2 regions of the Oceanimonas pelagia genome follow, and region 1 is predicted to be linked to the other one. Evidence: riboswitches for the same ligand, from Rfam matches in the RefSeq annotation. Region 1 holds a riboswitch; the other holds the start of a gene.
The links. A riboswitch is a leader RNA that binds a small molecule or an ion and turns the genes downstream of it on or off. The one in region 1 is predicted to bind thiamine pyrophosphate.
Positions count from the first base shown of each region.

Region 1 (7,417 bases):
AGCCGCGTTGTTCAAAAGCAAATGGCTTATTTTACCTGCCAGCTGATCTCTTCGCCGGCGCGAATCGGCACCAGTTTATCGCCGCCCAGGGGCAGGGTTTCACCCACGGTCCAGGCTTGTTTCACCAGGGTGATGGTATCCTGGTTGCGGGGCAGGCCGTAGAAGTCGGGGCCGTGGTGGCTGGCAAAGGCTTCCAGCTTGTCCAGCGCCCCGGCTTCTTCAAAGGCTTCGGCATACAGCTCAATGGCGGCGTGAGAGGTGTAGGCACCGGCGCAGCCGCAGGCGGCTTCCTTGCGGTGCTGGAAGTGCGGCGCCGAGTCGGTGCCCAGAAAGAACTTTTTGCTGCCGCTGGTGGCGGCGCGCACCAGCGCCTGCTGATGGGTGTTGCGCTTGAGAATGGGCAGGCAGTAGTAGTGCGGACGAATGCCGCCCACCAGCATGTGGTTGCGGTTGAACAGCAGGTGGTGGGCGGTGATGGTGGCGGCCACGTTGTCACCGGCCTGCTCCACGAATTTAACCGCATGCTCGGTGGTGATGTGCTCGAGCACGATTTTCAGATCGGGAAAGTCGCGCACCACGTCGGGCAGCACGGTTTCCAGAAACACTTTTTCCCGGTCGAAGATGTCGATGCGGGAATCAGTGACTTCACCGTGCACCAGCAGCAGGGTGCCGGTTTCCTGCATGGCTTCCAGCACCGGGTAGATGTTTTTCACATCGGTCACGCCGGAGTCGGAGTTGGTGGTAGCACCGGCCGGATAGAGTTTGCAGGCGGCAATCTTGCCGGTGGCCCTGGCCTTGCGGATTTCCTCGGGCTGGGTGTTGTCGGTGAGATACAGGCTCATCACCGGCTCAAACCGGCTGCCCTCGGGGCGCACCGCCAGAATGCGGTCGCGGTATTCCAGCGCCAGCTCGGTGGTGGTGACGGGGGGCACCAGGTTGGGCATGACGAGGGCGCGGCCCAGATAGCGGCTGGCGTCGCGTACCGTGTCTTGCAGTTGCTCTCCGTCGCGCAGGTGCAGGTGCCAGTCGTCGGGGCGGGTAATGGTCAGTGTGGTCGTAGTTGTGGTCATTGTCGGCTCGGCGTTATCCATGGCTTTCGATGCCTTCATTATCCACCTCCGGGCCTTTTTCACCAAACTTCTGAACATGTGAGGCGTGAAGGGGGAGGGGAAAGCAGGCGGCCTGGCAGGCAGTTTTACACCCTCACTCCTTCCCTCCTCACGCCTCTCGCCCTTGAGCGCAGGGGTATGTTATGGTTCGAGCCGAGACACGGGGTGTCCTGCGATGCAGGGCTGAGATAACACCCGTAGAACCTGATCCAGTTCATACTGGCGAAGGGATGTCAGCCTGCCGGCCCGGTGCCATTGCTGCCTCATCATGCCTTCGCCTCACCGTTGAGGTAGAAAATGCAAACTTCCATCAAGCTGAACGAACAACTGGTGCTGGTCACCGGCGGTGCCCGCGGCCTGGGTGAACATCTGGTGCGCGCCTTTCTGCGCGAAGGCGCGAAAGTGGTGATCAACTACCTGAACAGCGCCGAGGCGGCGCAGAAACTGGTGGCCGAGGCTCCGGAGCGGGCGCTGGCGGTGCAGGCCGACGTGCGTGACGCCGCCGCCGTGCAGGCCATGTTCGAGCAGGCCGAGGCCCATTTCGGCTGCCCGGTGACCACGGTAATCAACAACGCCCTGCCGGCGTTTTCCTTTAACGGCGACGCCCGCACCCATGCCGATGCGCTGGCCTGGGAGCACCTCAACCAGCAGCTGGAAGGCGTGGTGGGCGGTGCCCTCCACACCACTCAAGCGGCGCTGGGCGGCATGCGCAAGCAGGGCTTTGGCCGCATCGTCAACGTGGGCACCAACCTGTTCCAGAACCCGGTGGTGCCCTACCACGACTACACCGCCGCCAAGGCGGCGCTGCTGTCGCTGACCCGCACCCTGTCCCAGGATCTGGGCCCGGACGGCATTACCGTTAACATGGTGTCCGGCGGTCTGCTGCGCACCACGGATGCCTCTGCGGCGACGCCGGAAGCGGTGTTTGACTATATCGCCGCCAGCACGCCGCTGCGCCGGGTAACCACGCCGGCGGAGTTTGCCGACGCCACCCTGTTCTTCGCCTCGCCCTGGTCCCGCTCGGTCACCGGCCAGAACCTGGTGGTGGACGGCGGTCTGGTGAAAAACTGATGAGCATGAATGAACGCATGATGCACCTGAACCTGTTTCTGTTCGGGTGCGGTCACCACAGGGCGGCCTGGCGTCATCCCAACTCGGCGGTGGAGCAGTTGGGCGACATTCGCTATTACGAGCGGCTGGCGCAAACCGCCGAGCGCGGCAAACTGGATGCGGTGTTCTTTGCCGACGGCCAGTCTACCGGCAATGTGGCGGACGGCAGCTACTGGTTTCTGGAGCCGCTCACCGCCATGGCGGCCATGAGCCGGGCCACGGATCGCATCGGCTTTATCAGTACCGTCTCCAGCACCTTTTTCACCCCCTTTCACGCGGCGCGCATGATGGCCTCGCTGGATCATATCTCCAACGGCCGCATGGGCTGGAACGTGGTGACCTCCATGTTTGACGTGGAAGCCCGTAACCACGGCTACGAGACCATGCCGGCCCACGCCGAGCGTTATCGCCGGGCCGAGGAATTTGTAAATGCGGTGATCAAGTTGTGGGATTCCTGGCAGGAAGGGGCCCTGGTGATGGATCGCGCCGGCCACTATGCCGACCCGGACAAGGTGACCCCCATCAACCACCAGGGCGAGTTCTTTCTGGTGGACGGCCCGCTCAATGTGCCGCGCCCGCCCCAGGGGCATCCGGTGCTGTTTCAGGCCGGTGCGTCGGAGCAGGGCCGGGCGCTGGCGGCCAAATGCGCCGAGGCCATCTACGCCGTGGCCTACGATTTGCCGGCGGCCCAGGACTACTACCGTGACATCAAGCGCCGGGTAAAGGACGCCGGCCGCAACGTGGACGTGCCCATCATGCCCGGGCTGGTGACCTATGTGGCCTCCACCGAGGCCGAGGCCAGGGCCAAGCAGCGGGAGCTGGACGAGCTGCTGCCCGCCGATGCCTCGCTACGCCAGCTCGGCACCTATGTGGGACAGGACTGCTCCGGCTGGGAGCTGGACGCCCCGGTGCCGGCATTGCCGTCGCTGGACGCCTTCACCGGCCCCAAGGGCCGCTACGCCACCATACTGCGGATTATCGAGACCGAGCAGCCCACGGTGCGCCAGCTGCTGGGCCGGCTTGCTGCCGGCGGCGGCCACTGCACCATGGTGGGCACGCCCGAGTCGATAGCCGATCGCATGGAGCAGTGGTTCCGCAATGAAGGTGCCGACGGCTTCAACCTGATGCCGCCCTCACTGCCCGCCGGCATCGAGGACTTTGTGGATCAGGTGGTGCCCGAGCTGCAACGCCGCGGCCTGTTCCGCACCGAGTATGAAGGCAGTACCTTGCGGGAGCACTTGGGTTTGGTTAAACCGTGATCTTGTAGGCCCCGATTTATCGGGGCAGCAGTGTTGCAGGTGAACGCATTTGCCCGAATAAATTCGGGCCTACATTTTCCCCAATCCCCGCATTTTCACCCGCCCGGCGGCGTCAGCCGTTGCTCCAGGCGGCGGAGCAGGGCGTCAAGCACCATGGCCATCAGCGCCACCATAATGCCGCCCTGCAGCACAAAGGCCAGGTTGTCGGTAAGCAGCCCGGCAATGATCACTTCGCCAAAGCCCTTGGCCGCCACCGTGGAGCCAATGGTGGCGGTGCCGATGCTGATGATCAGCGAAATACGAATACCCGCCACCAGGGTGGGCAGTGCCAGGGGCAGTTCTACCCGCCATAACTGCTGCCAGGGCGTCATGCCCATGCCCCTGGCGGCCTCGCGCACGCTGGCGGGAATTTGCTGCAGGCCGGTGACCGCATTCTCAAAAATCGGCAGCATGCCGTACAGCAGTAACGCCACCAGGGTGGGGGTCAGCCCAAACCCCAGCGCCGGCACCGCCAGCGCCAGCACCGCCACCGGCGGAAAGGTCTGGCCCAGGTTGGCCACGGCCCGGGCCAGCGGAAAGAAGGCCTTGCCCGAAGGCCGGGTCACGGCGATGGCGGCGCCCAGCGCCAGCAGGGTGGCGGCGGCAATGGCGGCAAACACCGCCAGCGCGTGCCAGCCCAGCAGGTTGGCAAAGCTGTCGCGGGCGTAAATGGCCGGCGCGGGGGTGTTGACCAGGGGGCGAAACAGCGGGGCCAGCGCCTCCATGTTCAGGGTAAGCAGGGCCAGCAACAGCCCGGGGATCAGCCAGCCCAGCGTGCGGGTCATGCGCCGGCTCCCCGTTTCAGCAGTTCGTTCAGGGTCACTTCGCCCACCGGTTGGCCGGCGTCATTGACCACGGTCAGCCGGTCGGCGCCCTGCCAGATAAGCCCGGCCAGGGCGTCACGCAGGCTGGTGCCGGCGCTCATGGCAGGATCACAGGGCTGAGTAACCGGGGTCATTATCTTCGCCAGGGTCTGAGTGGCCAGCAGCCGCAGGGATCTGTCCTGGCCGCCCACCAGGCTTTGCACAAAGCCGGGCCTGGGGTGGCGCAGCAGGACGTCGGGGCTGTCCATCTGCAGTATTTCGCCCTTGTCCATCACCGCAATCACGTCGGCCATTTTAATGGCCTCTTCCAGATCGTGGGTCACCATGATGATGGTGATGCCCAGCAGCTGCTGTATATGCAGCAGCTCGTCCTGCAGGTGTTCCCGGGTGAGCGGATCCAGGGCACCAAAGGGCTCGTCCATCAGCAGCAGCTCAGGGTGAGCCGCCAGCGCCCGTGCCACGCCCACCCGCTGTTGCTCGCCGCCGGACAACTGGTGCGGATATTTGCCGGCAAAGGTGGCGGGATCGAGCCGGAACAGGCTCAGCAGCTCGCTCACCCGGGCGTCGATGTCGGTTTTGCTCCAGCCCAGCAGGCGCGGCACGGTGGCAATGTTGCGGGCAATGGTCTGATGCGGAAACAGCCCCACTCCCTGAATGGCGTAACCAATGCGCCGGCGCAGCTGCTCGGCGGGAAGGGTGGTGACGTTTTGCCCCTGAATGAAAATCTCGCCCGAACTGGGTTCAATCAGCCGGTTGAGCATGCGCAGGGTGGTGGACTTGCCGCAGCCGGAGGTGCCCACCAGGGCGCAGACTCGGCCGCTGTCCACCTTGAACGACAGATCCTTTACCGCAGTCTGCCCGCCGAATTGTTTGCTCAGGTTTCTTACTTCAATCATTCGCGAGTGCCTTGTTGCAGGGCGATCAGGGTGTCGATAAGCATGGCGGCCAGAAACGCCAGCAGCAGAGTGGGCAGGGCACCGAGGATCACCAGATCGGTGGCGGTCTGACCCAGCCCCTGAAAGATGTAGGTGCCGTAGCCACCGCCGCCCACCAGGGCCGCCACCGCCACCAGACCGATATTGAGGGTCACCACCACCCGCAGGCCGCTCAGGATCACCGGCATGGCCAGGGGAAATTCCACCTGCCACAGCCGCTGGCGGCGGCTCATGCCCATGGCGGTGGCCGCCTCGCGTATGCTGGCATCCACCCGGTCAAAACCCAGTGCCGTGTTGCTGACGATCGGCAGCAGCGAATACAGAAACAGGGCGATTACCGCCGGCGCCGCGCCGATGCCGCGAATGCCCAGCTCACCCAGCCAGGGGTATGCGGTGGCCAGCAGGCTGAGCGGCACCATCAGCAGGCCAAACATGGCCAGGCTGGGCACTGTCTGCAAAATATTGAGCACCGGAAACAGCGCCGCCCGTAGTCCCGGCGAGCGATGGCAGGCCACCCCCAGCGGAATGCCTGCCAGCACCGCCGGCACCATGCTGCCCAGGGCCAGCTGCAGATGGCGCAGGCCCTGCCGCCAGAAGTCGCTGCGGTTGTGAAACTCCTTCAGTAACGAAAGATCGTCACAGCGGCCTGCGGCCAGCAGGGCGATAACGGCACCGGTAAGGACGGTTACCAGCGCCAGCCGGGACAATGGCCCGAGCTTCAGCCGCAGGGCGGTGTCGGTGATCAGCAGGCACAGCCAGAACAAGGCCAGCCAGAAACCGGCACCCAGCGAGACCCGGGCCAGGGGGCCGGCATTTTCCAGCAGGGCGGTGGCGGTGTGACCGGCGGTATAAAGCAGCAGCGGCAGAGCGGCGGTGGTGAGCAACAGCCGCAGGGGCAGGGCACGGTTAGTCAGGCACAGGGGCAGCAACAGCAGCGGCCATAAGCCGGTGATACCTGCTGAATTCAGCAGACTCAGGGCCTCGCCGGGAAAAAGACGGTTGGGTTGCAGGCCGACAAAGGGCAGTGCCAGCAGGCTGGCCACCAGCGCCGCCGCCAGCAGGCCGCCGACCTTGTCGGGTTTTAATGACAAAAGAATGGGTGACTCCCCGAGATAAATTTTTGCGTTCTTCATTGCCGGCCTGCGTATGCCGTAGGCCCGGTTTTAACCGGGCGGCAGTGCCGTATGTCGCATGGTTTGCCCCAATAAATGGGGGCCTACAGGTTCATCAGTCCTGAGTCAGGCCCGCCAGATAATCGGCGGCCACGGCCTCGGCGCTTTCACCGCCGATGGCGATGCGGCTGTTAAGGGTTTGCAGGGTTTTCACATCCAGCGACTGAAACACCGGCTCCAGAATGCCGGCGATCTCCGGGTGCGCCTTGAGCACGCTTTCCCGCACTATGGGAGCGGGGGCGTAGACCGGCTGCACGCCCTTGTCGTCGTCCATCACTACCAGACCCACGGAGGCGATGGCGCCGTCGGTACCATAGACCATGGCGGCGTTGGTATTGTCGGTTTGCAGGGCGGCGGCCTTGATGGTGGCGGCGGTGTTGCCGCCGGAGAGCACCAGCAGCTGGTCGTCGCTCAGCTCAAAGCCGTAGGTCTGCTGAAAGGCGGGCAGCACGGCGGGGCTGGACACAAACTCCGCCGAGGCCGCCAGCTTGATGTCGCCGCCTGCGCTCACATAGCGGCCAAAATCCGACATGGTGGCCAGGTTATTGGGGCCGGCAATTTCCTGGCGCACGGCAATGGCCCAGGTGTTGTTGGCGTTGGCCGGGGTCAGCCACACCAGTTGATGGGCGTCGTAATCCAGCTGCCTGGCCAGGGCATAGCCATTGTCAAAGTGCTTCCAGGCGTCGCTGTCTTCTTTCTGATGAAAAAAGGCGGCGTTGCCGGTGTACTCCGGGTAGATATCGATTTCACCGGCGATAATGGCCTTGCGCACGATGGGCGTGCCGCCCAGCTGGCTGCGGTTTTCCACCTCCAGTCCGGCGTTGTTCAGGGCCTGATAGATCAGGTTGCCGAGCAGGCCGCCTTCGGTGTCGATTTTGGACGATACCACAATGGGGTCCGCCGCCATGGCCGGCAGGGCAAGGGCGGCAGAAAGGGTAAACATGGCCGAAGCCAGCAGCTTTTTCATGA
Region 1 covers NZ_CP118224.1:73,800-81,216, forward strand. Annotated here, with positions in the region: gene pyrC (dihydroorotase) at 27-1,070, opposite strand; TPP riboswitch at 1,261-1,357, shown strand; gene PU634_RS00365 (3-oxoacyl-ACP reductase) at 1,407-2,180, shown strand; gene PU634_RS00370 (LLM class flavin-dependent oxidoreductase) at 2,180-3,478, shown strand; gene PU634_RS00375 (ABC transporter permease) at 3,574-4,302, opposite strand; gene PU634_RS00380 (ABC transporter ATP-binding protein) at 4,299-5,237, opposite strand; gene PU634_RS00385 (ABC transporter permease) at 5,234-6,409, opposite strand; gene osmF (glycine betaine ABC transporter substrate-binding protein OsmF) at 6,504-7,415, opposite strand.

Region 2 (7,417 bases), 290 kb from region 1:
CCCTGCCCAAACTGCTGATGGAATACCGGGCCCTGAGCAAGCTCAAGTCCACCTATACCGACAAGCTGCCGCAAATGGTCAACGAGCACAGCGGTCGCATTCATACCTCCTATCATCAGGCCAACACCGCCACCGGCCGGTTGTCGTCGTCGGATCCCAACCTGCAGAACATTCCCATTCGCACACATGAAGGGCGGCGCATTCGTCAGGCCTTTGTGGCCGAGCCCGGCTACAGGCTGGTGGCGGCGGACTACTCCCAGATTGAGCTGCGCATCATGGCCCATCTGTCCCAGGACAAGGGCCTGCTCGACGCCTTTGCCCACGGTCAGGACATTCACCGCGCCACCGCTGCCGAGGTATTCGGTGTGGCCGTGGACGAGGTGACCTCCGAGCAGCGCCGCCGGGCCAAGGCCATCAACTTCGGGCTTATCTACGGCATGAGCGCCTTTGGCCTGGCGCGCCAGCTGGGCATTGGCCGCAACGAGGCGCAGCAGTACATGGATATCTACTTCGAGCGCTATCCGGGCGTGCTGCGCTACATGGAAGACACCCGGGCCCAGGCCAGCGAGCAGGGCTATGTCTCCACCCTGTTCGGTCGCCGGCTCTACCTGCCGGAGATCAGGTCGAAAAACGGTGCCCGGCGCAAGGGGGCCGAGCGGGCCGCCATCAATGCGCCCATGCAGGGCACCGCCGCCGACATCATCAAGAAGGCCATGATTCGGGTGAACGACTGGCTCACCGGGCTGCCCGAAGGCGAGGTGCGCATGCTGATGCAGGTGCACGATGAACTGGTGTTCGAGATTCGCGAAGACAGGGTGGAGGAGTACCGGGAGCAAATCTGTGCGCTGATGCAGCAGGCCGCCAGCCTGGATGTACCCCTGCTGGTGGAGGCCGGGGTGGGCGACAACTGGGATCAGGCTCACTAATCTGACAAATAAACAACGATATTGAAATAATATTACGTTTTGTGGCTTTTCTCTGCCCTGCCGTGGGGGTAGAGTGTGGCCAGGTACAGAGACAGGGTAAATTACCCTGTTCCGCTTTTTGCATTTACTTCATATGCTGCTCAGGCCGCCTTCAGCCCCCTCCGCTGAAGGCGTTTTTTTATGGGCGCTGTTCGCGAACAGTATCTTGCTTTGTATACAATCGAATGTTTTTTGTTGCTTAGTTACATTTTTGTGAGTGTGCACAGCGGCTGGCAATTGACCGGTGGGCTGGGTATTATCGGGCCATTGGTCGGGGAGCCCGCAAGGCCGAGACGGCAGCCATGCCGAACCCGTTGAACCTGATCCAGGTAACTCTGGCGTAGGGAACCAGTGGCCGATGGCCTTGGGGCTCTGCGTCCCACAAGGACCATAAGGACATGCACAGCAGCAAAGCCATTATTCTCTCCATTGCCGGCTCCGACAGCGGTGGCGGCGCCGGTATTCAGGCCGACATCAAGGCCATTTCCGCCACCGGCGGCTATGCCTGCTCGGTGATCACCGCCATTACCGCCCAGAACACCCGTGGCGTGACCGCCGTGCACCCGGTACCGCAGGATATTATTCGTGCCCAGCTCGACGCCGTGTTCGGCGATCTGCCGGTGGCGGCGGTCAAGGTGGGCATGTTGGGAGACGCCGGCACCATCAATACCGTGGCCGATGCGCTGGAGCAGTACCGGCCACGGCACCTGGTGGTGGATCCGGTGATGGTCAGCGCCAACGGCGACATGCTGCTGGCCCCCGAGGCGGTAGACTGCCTCAAGCGGCGGCTGCTGCCGCTGGCGGACGTGATCACTCCCAACCTGCCGGAAGCCGCCTGCCTGACGGACCGGCCGGTGCCGGCCTCGCTGCGTGAGATCGAGCCCCTGCTCGGGGCTCTCGGTGAGCTGGAGTGCCGGGCGGTGCTGCTCAAGGGCGGATTTCTGCAACAGGAGCCGCGCAGCCCTGACTGGCTGCTGCATCAGGGGGACGTGCGCTGTTTCGACACCCCCCGGGTGATCACCGCCAACACCCACGGCACCGGCTGCACCCTGTCCGGCGCCCTGGCCTCCTACCTGGCCCAGGGGCTGACACTGGAGCTGGCGGTGGCCTCGGCCAAGCACTACATCGAACGGGCCATCGAGGCCGGCGCCCGCCTCAAAATCGGCCAGGGCCGGGGGCCGGTGGAGCACTTCTTCGCCCGCTGAGCCGGGCGTTATTGCCCCGGCCCGCTTGCGTCCGGCCGGGGCGGCTTGTAGTATTTCAGCGCCAATAACCAATAAAAAACGGATTAACTCACTGATAGTTAATCCAATTATGTTCACTGCTATAGTCTGCATTCAGAGTCTCTCCTTTTATCTTCGCCGATCCTGACGCCTTGCACGGGCATGAAAAGGAGCCTTGCGTATGCTTGTTGCCGTTCTGGCAGGTTTTGTTCTGGCCGCCCTGGTGCCGCTGCTGAGCCCCCGGCTGGGCCGGCATATCGGCGGCGGGCTGGCGCTGTTGCCGGCCACCCTGTTCGGTTATTTCGCCAGTTTCTGGCCCCGGGTGACCGGCGGCGAAACGGTGCAGTTTCATTACGACTGGATTCCCAGCCTTAATGTCAGCCTGAGTTTTATGCTGGACGGACTCGGCCTGATGTTTGCCCTGCTGATCACCGGCATCGGTACCTTTATCCTCGTTTACGGCGGCCGTTACCTGGAGGGCAACAAGGACAGGCACAAGCTGCTGATGTACCTGCTGGCCTTTATGAGCGCCATGCTGGGGGTGGTGCTGTGCAGCAACCTGATTGGCCTGTTTGTGTTCTGGGAGCTCACCAGCATTACCTCCTACCTGCTGATCGGCTTTAACCATGAGCAGGAAAAGGCCCGCAAGGCGGCCCTGCAGGGGCTGTTTGTCACCATGGGCGGCGGCCTGGCGCTGATGACCGGGCTTATCATGCTGGGCTGGATGGCCGGCAGCTTTGAGCTCACCGAGGTGCTGGCGCAAGGGACTGCGTTGCAGCAGCACCCGCTGTTCCTGCCGATGATGGGTCTTATTTTGTTGGGTACCTTTACCAAGTCGGCCCAGTTCCCGTTCCATTTCTGGCTGCCCAACGCCATGGCTGCGCCCACCCCGGTGAGCGCCTACCTGCACTCGGCCACCATGGTCAAGGCCGGGGTGTTTCTGATGGCCCGGCTGCAGCCGGTGATGGCCGGCAGCGAGGCCTGGCTGCTGACGCTGTCGGCGGTGGGCGCGGTGACCATGACGGTGGGCGCGGTGATGTCGGTGTGCAGCACCGATCTCAAGCGCATTCTGGCCTTTTCCACCGTGATGGCGCTGGGCACCCTGACCATGCTGATCGGCATTGGCACCCCGGTGGCACTGAAGGCGGCCATGGTGTTCCTGCTGGCCCATGCCCTGTACAAGGGGGCGCTGTTTATGGCCGCCGGCACCCTGGATCACGCCACCGGCAGCAAGGATGTGCGCGAGCTGGGCGGTCTGCGCGCGCACATGCCGCACACGGCCCTGTTCCTGTGGCTGGCGGCGCTGTCGCTGGCGGGCATTCCGCCGCTGTTCGGCTTTATCGCCAAGGAGCTGATGTTCGAGGCGGCCCTGGGGGCCCCGGCGCTGCCCACCCTGCTGGTGGCGCTGGCCCTGATCACTGCGGTGTGCATTGTGGCCGCCAGTGCCCTGGTGGCCATCAGGCCCTTCTTTGGCCCCCTCAAACCCACCCCCAGAACGCCCCATGAGGCACCGGCGGCCATGCGCCTGGGCTTCAGCCTGCTGGCGGTATTGAGCCTGCTGCTGGGGCTGGTGCCTGGCCTGGCCGAGCCGCTGCTGGCGGCGGCGGTGTCCGCCATCGCGGGTGCGCCCGCCGCAGAGCTGCATCTGGCGCTGTGGCACGGTCTTAATCTGCCGCTGCTGTTCAGTGCCGCCGCCCTGGTGGCCGGTGGCCTGCTCTACCGCCATTGGGAGCGGCTGTATCAGCCTCTGGGCAAGGCCATTTACCCCCTGGCTTATGGTCCCGAGCGGGGTTATGAGCACATGATGGACGGTCTGGTGCGGCTGGCCCGCTGGCAGACCCGGGTGCTGCAGAATGGCTATATGACCAACTACATACTGACCATACTGATCACCGCCATCGGTCTGCTGGTGTATGCCTTCTGGGCCCACGACGCCTTTGTGTATGCGCTGTCGTTTGAGGGCGTACGTTTTTACGAAGTGATCATCTGTTTGCTGATGCTGGTGGCGGTGGTGTACGCCAGCGCCACCCACCTGCGGCTGGGCTCGGTGGCGGCGGTGGGCGTGCTGGGCTTTGCCATGGCGCTGATCTACGTGTTTTTCAGCGCGCCGGATCTGGCCATTACCCAGGTGCTGGTGGAAACCCTGACGGTGATCCTGCTGGTGCTGGTGCTGTTCCGCCTGCCCGGCTTTCAGGACTTGTCGAGCCCGGGGGTGCGCTGGCGCGATGCCGCCGTGGCCGGCGTGTTCGGTGTGCTGGTGACCATGATGGTGCTCACCGTGAACCAGTCTTCTCTGGGCGGGGGCATCAGCGACTACCTGGTGGCCAACAGTTACGAGGTGGCTCACGGCCGCAACATCGTCAACGTGATCCTGGTGGACTACCGTGCCCTGGATACCCTGGGGGAGATTTTCGTGCTGGCCCTGGCGGCCATTGGCGTCAGCGCCATGATCCGCTTTCGCTGGGAGGACTACCGATGATATCCGGCTCTTCGCTGATCCTGCAGACCGCCACCCGCTTTCTGGTGCCGCTGCTGTTTCTGTTTGCGGTGTTTCTGCTGCTGCGTGGCCACAACGAACCGGGCGGCGGTTTCATCGCCGGGCTGGTGGCCTCGGGAGCCTTTGCCCTGCACCTGTTTGCTTTTGATGCCAGCAGTACCCGCAGGCTGATGGGGGTGGACGGCCAGCTGCTGATGGGCTGCGGCCTGCTGCTGGCGCTGGCCAGCGGCGTGGTGGGCATGGTGCTCAACGGCCAGCCGTTTCTGTCCAGCCAGTGGTGGAGTCTGTATGTGCCCGGCATCGGCGAGCTCAAGCTGAGCACGCCGCTGTTTTTCGATGTCGGCGTGTTTCTGGTGGTGATCGGCGTGGTCACCACCATCATGCTGTCTCTGGCCAAGGTGGAGGAATAAATGGAAAACCTGTTTGCCTTTGTGGTGGGCGGCCTTTATGCCACCGCCCTGTTCATGATGCTCAGGCGCAGCATCGTCAAACTGGTGATCGGGCTGATTATTCTGTCGAACGCCGCCAACCTGCTGATCTTTACCAGCGGCGGCCTGGTGCGGGGGGCCCCGCCGCTGATCCCGGAAGGCCTGTATCAGCCGGCGGGCACCATTGCCGATCCGCTGCCCCAGGCGCTGATCCTCACCGCCATCGTGATCAGTTTCGGGGTGCTGGCCTTTGCGGTGGTGCTTATTCACCGGGCCTATGAAGTGATCGGCGCCGACGACGTCAACAACATGAAGAGCACGGACTCGTGAAAGCAGAAGTCATTATACCCATTCTTATTCCCATGCTGGCGGGGGCCCTGTGCCTGATCTGCTGGCGCTGGCGGCTGGTGCAGCGCTGGATTTCCGTGGTCTCGGGCGCGGGCCTGCTGCTGGCCTCGCTGGTGCTGCTGCACCGGGTGCAGACCGAGGGCATTCAGGTGGCCCACATGGGCAGCTGGCCTGCCCCTTACGGCATTACCCTGGTGGCCGACCTGCTCGGAGCCATCATGGTGGTGGTGACCGGCATCATCGGGCTGGCGGTGGCGGTGTACTCGCTGGCCACCATGTCCCGCAGCCACGAGGCCTTTGGTTATTACCCGTTGCTGCACCTGATGCTGGCGGGGGTGGCCGGGGCCTTTCTCACCGGCGATATCTTCAACCTCTATGTGTGGTTCGAGATATTGCTGATCGCCTCCTTTGGCCTGATGATCCTGGGGGGCGAGCGGGCCCAGATGGAAGGGGCCATCAAGTACGTGACCCTCAACCTGATCTCCTCGGCCATGTTCCTGACCGCCGTGGGGCTGTTGTACGGCTACGCCGGCACCCTCAACATGGCGGATCTGGCGGTGAAGCTGAATGGCGCCGAGCAGAGCGGGCTGGTCACGGTGATCGCCATGCTGTTTCTGGTGGCCTTTGGCATCAAGGCGGCGGCGTTTCCGCTGTTCTTCTGGCTGCCGGCGTCCTACCACACCCCGCCGGTGGCGATTTCGGCGGTGTTTGCCGGCCTGCTGACCAAGGTGGGGGTCTACGCCCTGTTCCGCGTGTTCAGCCTGATCTTCGTGCAGGACACCGGCTTTACCCACGGCACCGTGCTGATGGCCATGGGCATATTCACCATGGTCACCGGGGTGCTGGGGGCGGCGGCCCAGTTCGAGGTGCGGCGCATTCTGTCCTTTCACATCATCAGCCAGATCGGCTACATGCTGGTGGGGCTGGCGCTGTTCACGCCGCTGGCGGTGGCCGGCGGGGTGTTCTACATCTTTCACCACATTATCGTGAAGACCAACCTGTTTCTGGTGAGCGGGGTCATGTACCGCTACCACGGCAGCTATGATCTGGCGAAGCTGGGCGGGCTGTATCGCTCGGCGCCCTGGCTGGCGGCCCTGTTCCTGATCCCGGCCATGTCGCTGGCCGGGCTGCCGCCGCTGTCGGGCTTTTTTGCCAAGTTCACGGTGATCAAGGCGGGTGTGCTCGAGGGCCACTGGCTGATGGTGGCCATGGCGCTGATCGTGGGCCTGCTGACCCTGTATTCCATGGTCAAGATCTGGGCCGAGGCGTTCTGGAAAGGGTTGCCCGAAGACGCCAAGTCCCTGCGGGGGGAACGGGACCCGCACCTGTATGTGCTGTACGCGCCCATCGCCGGGCTGGCGCTGATCACCCTGACCATCGGCTTTGGCGCCGAGTGGTTTGTGCAGCTGGCCATGGCCACGGCGGAGCAGCTGCTGTCGCCGGCGGGCTATATTGAAGCGGTGCTGGGAGGAAGCCAATGAAAGCCTTTGGATGGAACATGCTGCTGGCCCTGGCCTGGGTGGTGCTGTCGGGCACCTACAGCATCAGCAATCTGGTGGTGGGGGTGCTGCTCAGTTATCTGGTGCTGGCCTATGTGGGCCGCGACAAGCCCACCTTTGCCCGCTACTTCGGCAAGGCACCGCGCATCGTCAGCTTTGTGCTGTTCTTTATCTGGGACTTGATCAAGTCCAACGCCCGGGTGGCCTACGACGTGCTTACGCCCACTCATCTGATGCGCCCCGGGGTGATCGCCATTCCGCTGGATCTGAAGGATGAAGGGGGCATCACCATACTGGCCAACCTGATCACCGCCACCCCCGGCTCGCTGACCCTGGATGTGTCGAGCGACCGCCGGGTGCTGTATGTGCACCTGATGTATCTGGAAGACGAGTCCCGTCAGCTGGCGGAATTCAAGGCCCTTGAGGCCCGTGTGATTGATTTGCTGGGATGAGCCCA
Region 2 covers NZ_CP118224.1:3,372,828-3,380,244, forward strand. Annotated here, with positions in the region: gene polA (DNA polymerase I) at 1-926, shown strand, start outside; TPP riboswitch at 1,228-1,329, shown strand; gene thiD (bifunctional hydroxymethylpyrimidine kinase/phosphomethylpyrimidine kinase) at 1,364-2,170, shown strand; gene PU634_RS16145 (putative monovalent cation/H+ antiporter subunit A) at 2,370-4,667, shown strand; gene PU634_RS16150 (Na+/H+ antiporter subunit B) at 4,664-5,095, shown strand; gene PU634_RS16155 (Na+/H+ antiporter subunit C) at 5,096-5,443, shown strand; gene PU634_RS16160 (Na+/H+ antiporter subunit D) at 5,440-6,942, shown strand; gene PU634_RS16165 (Na+/H+ antiporter subunit E) at 6,939-7,412, shown strand; gene PU634_RS16170 (MrpF/PhaF family protein) at 7,417-7,417, shown strand, end outside.
Region 2: another riboswitch for thiamine pyrophosphate. It lies ahead of thiD (bifunctional hydroxymethylpyrimidine kinase/phosphomethylpyrimidine kinase); the one in region 1 lies ahead of PU634_RS00365 (3-oxoacyl-ACP reductase).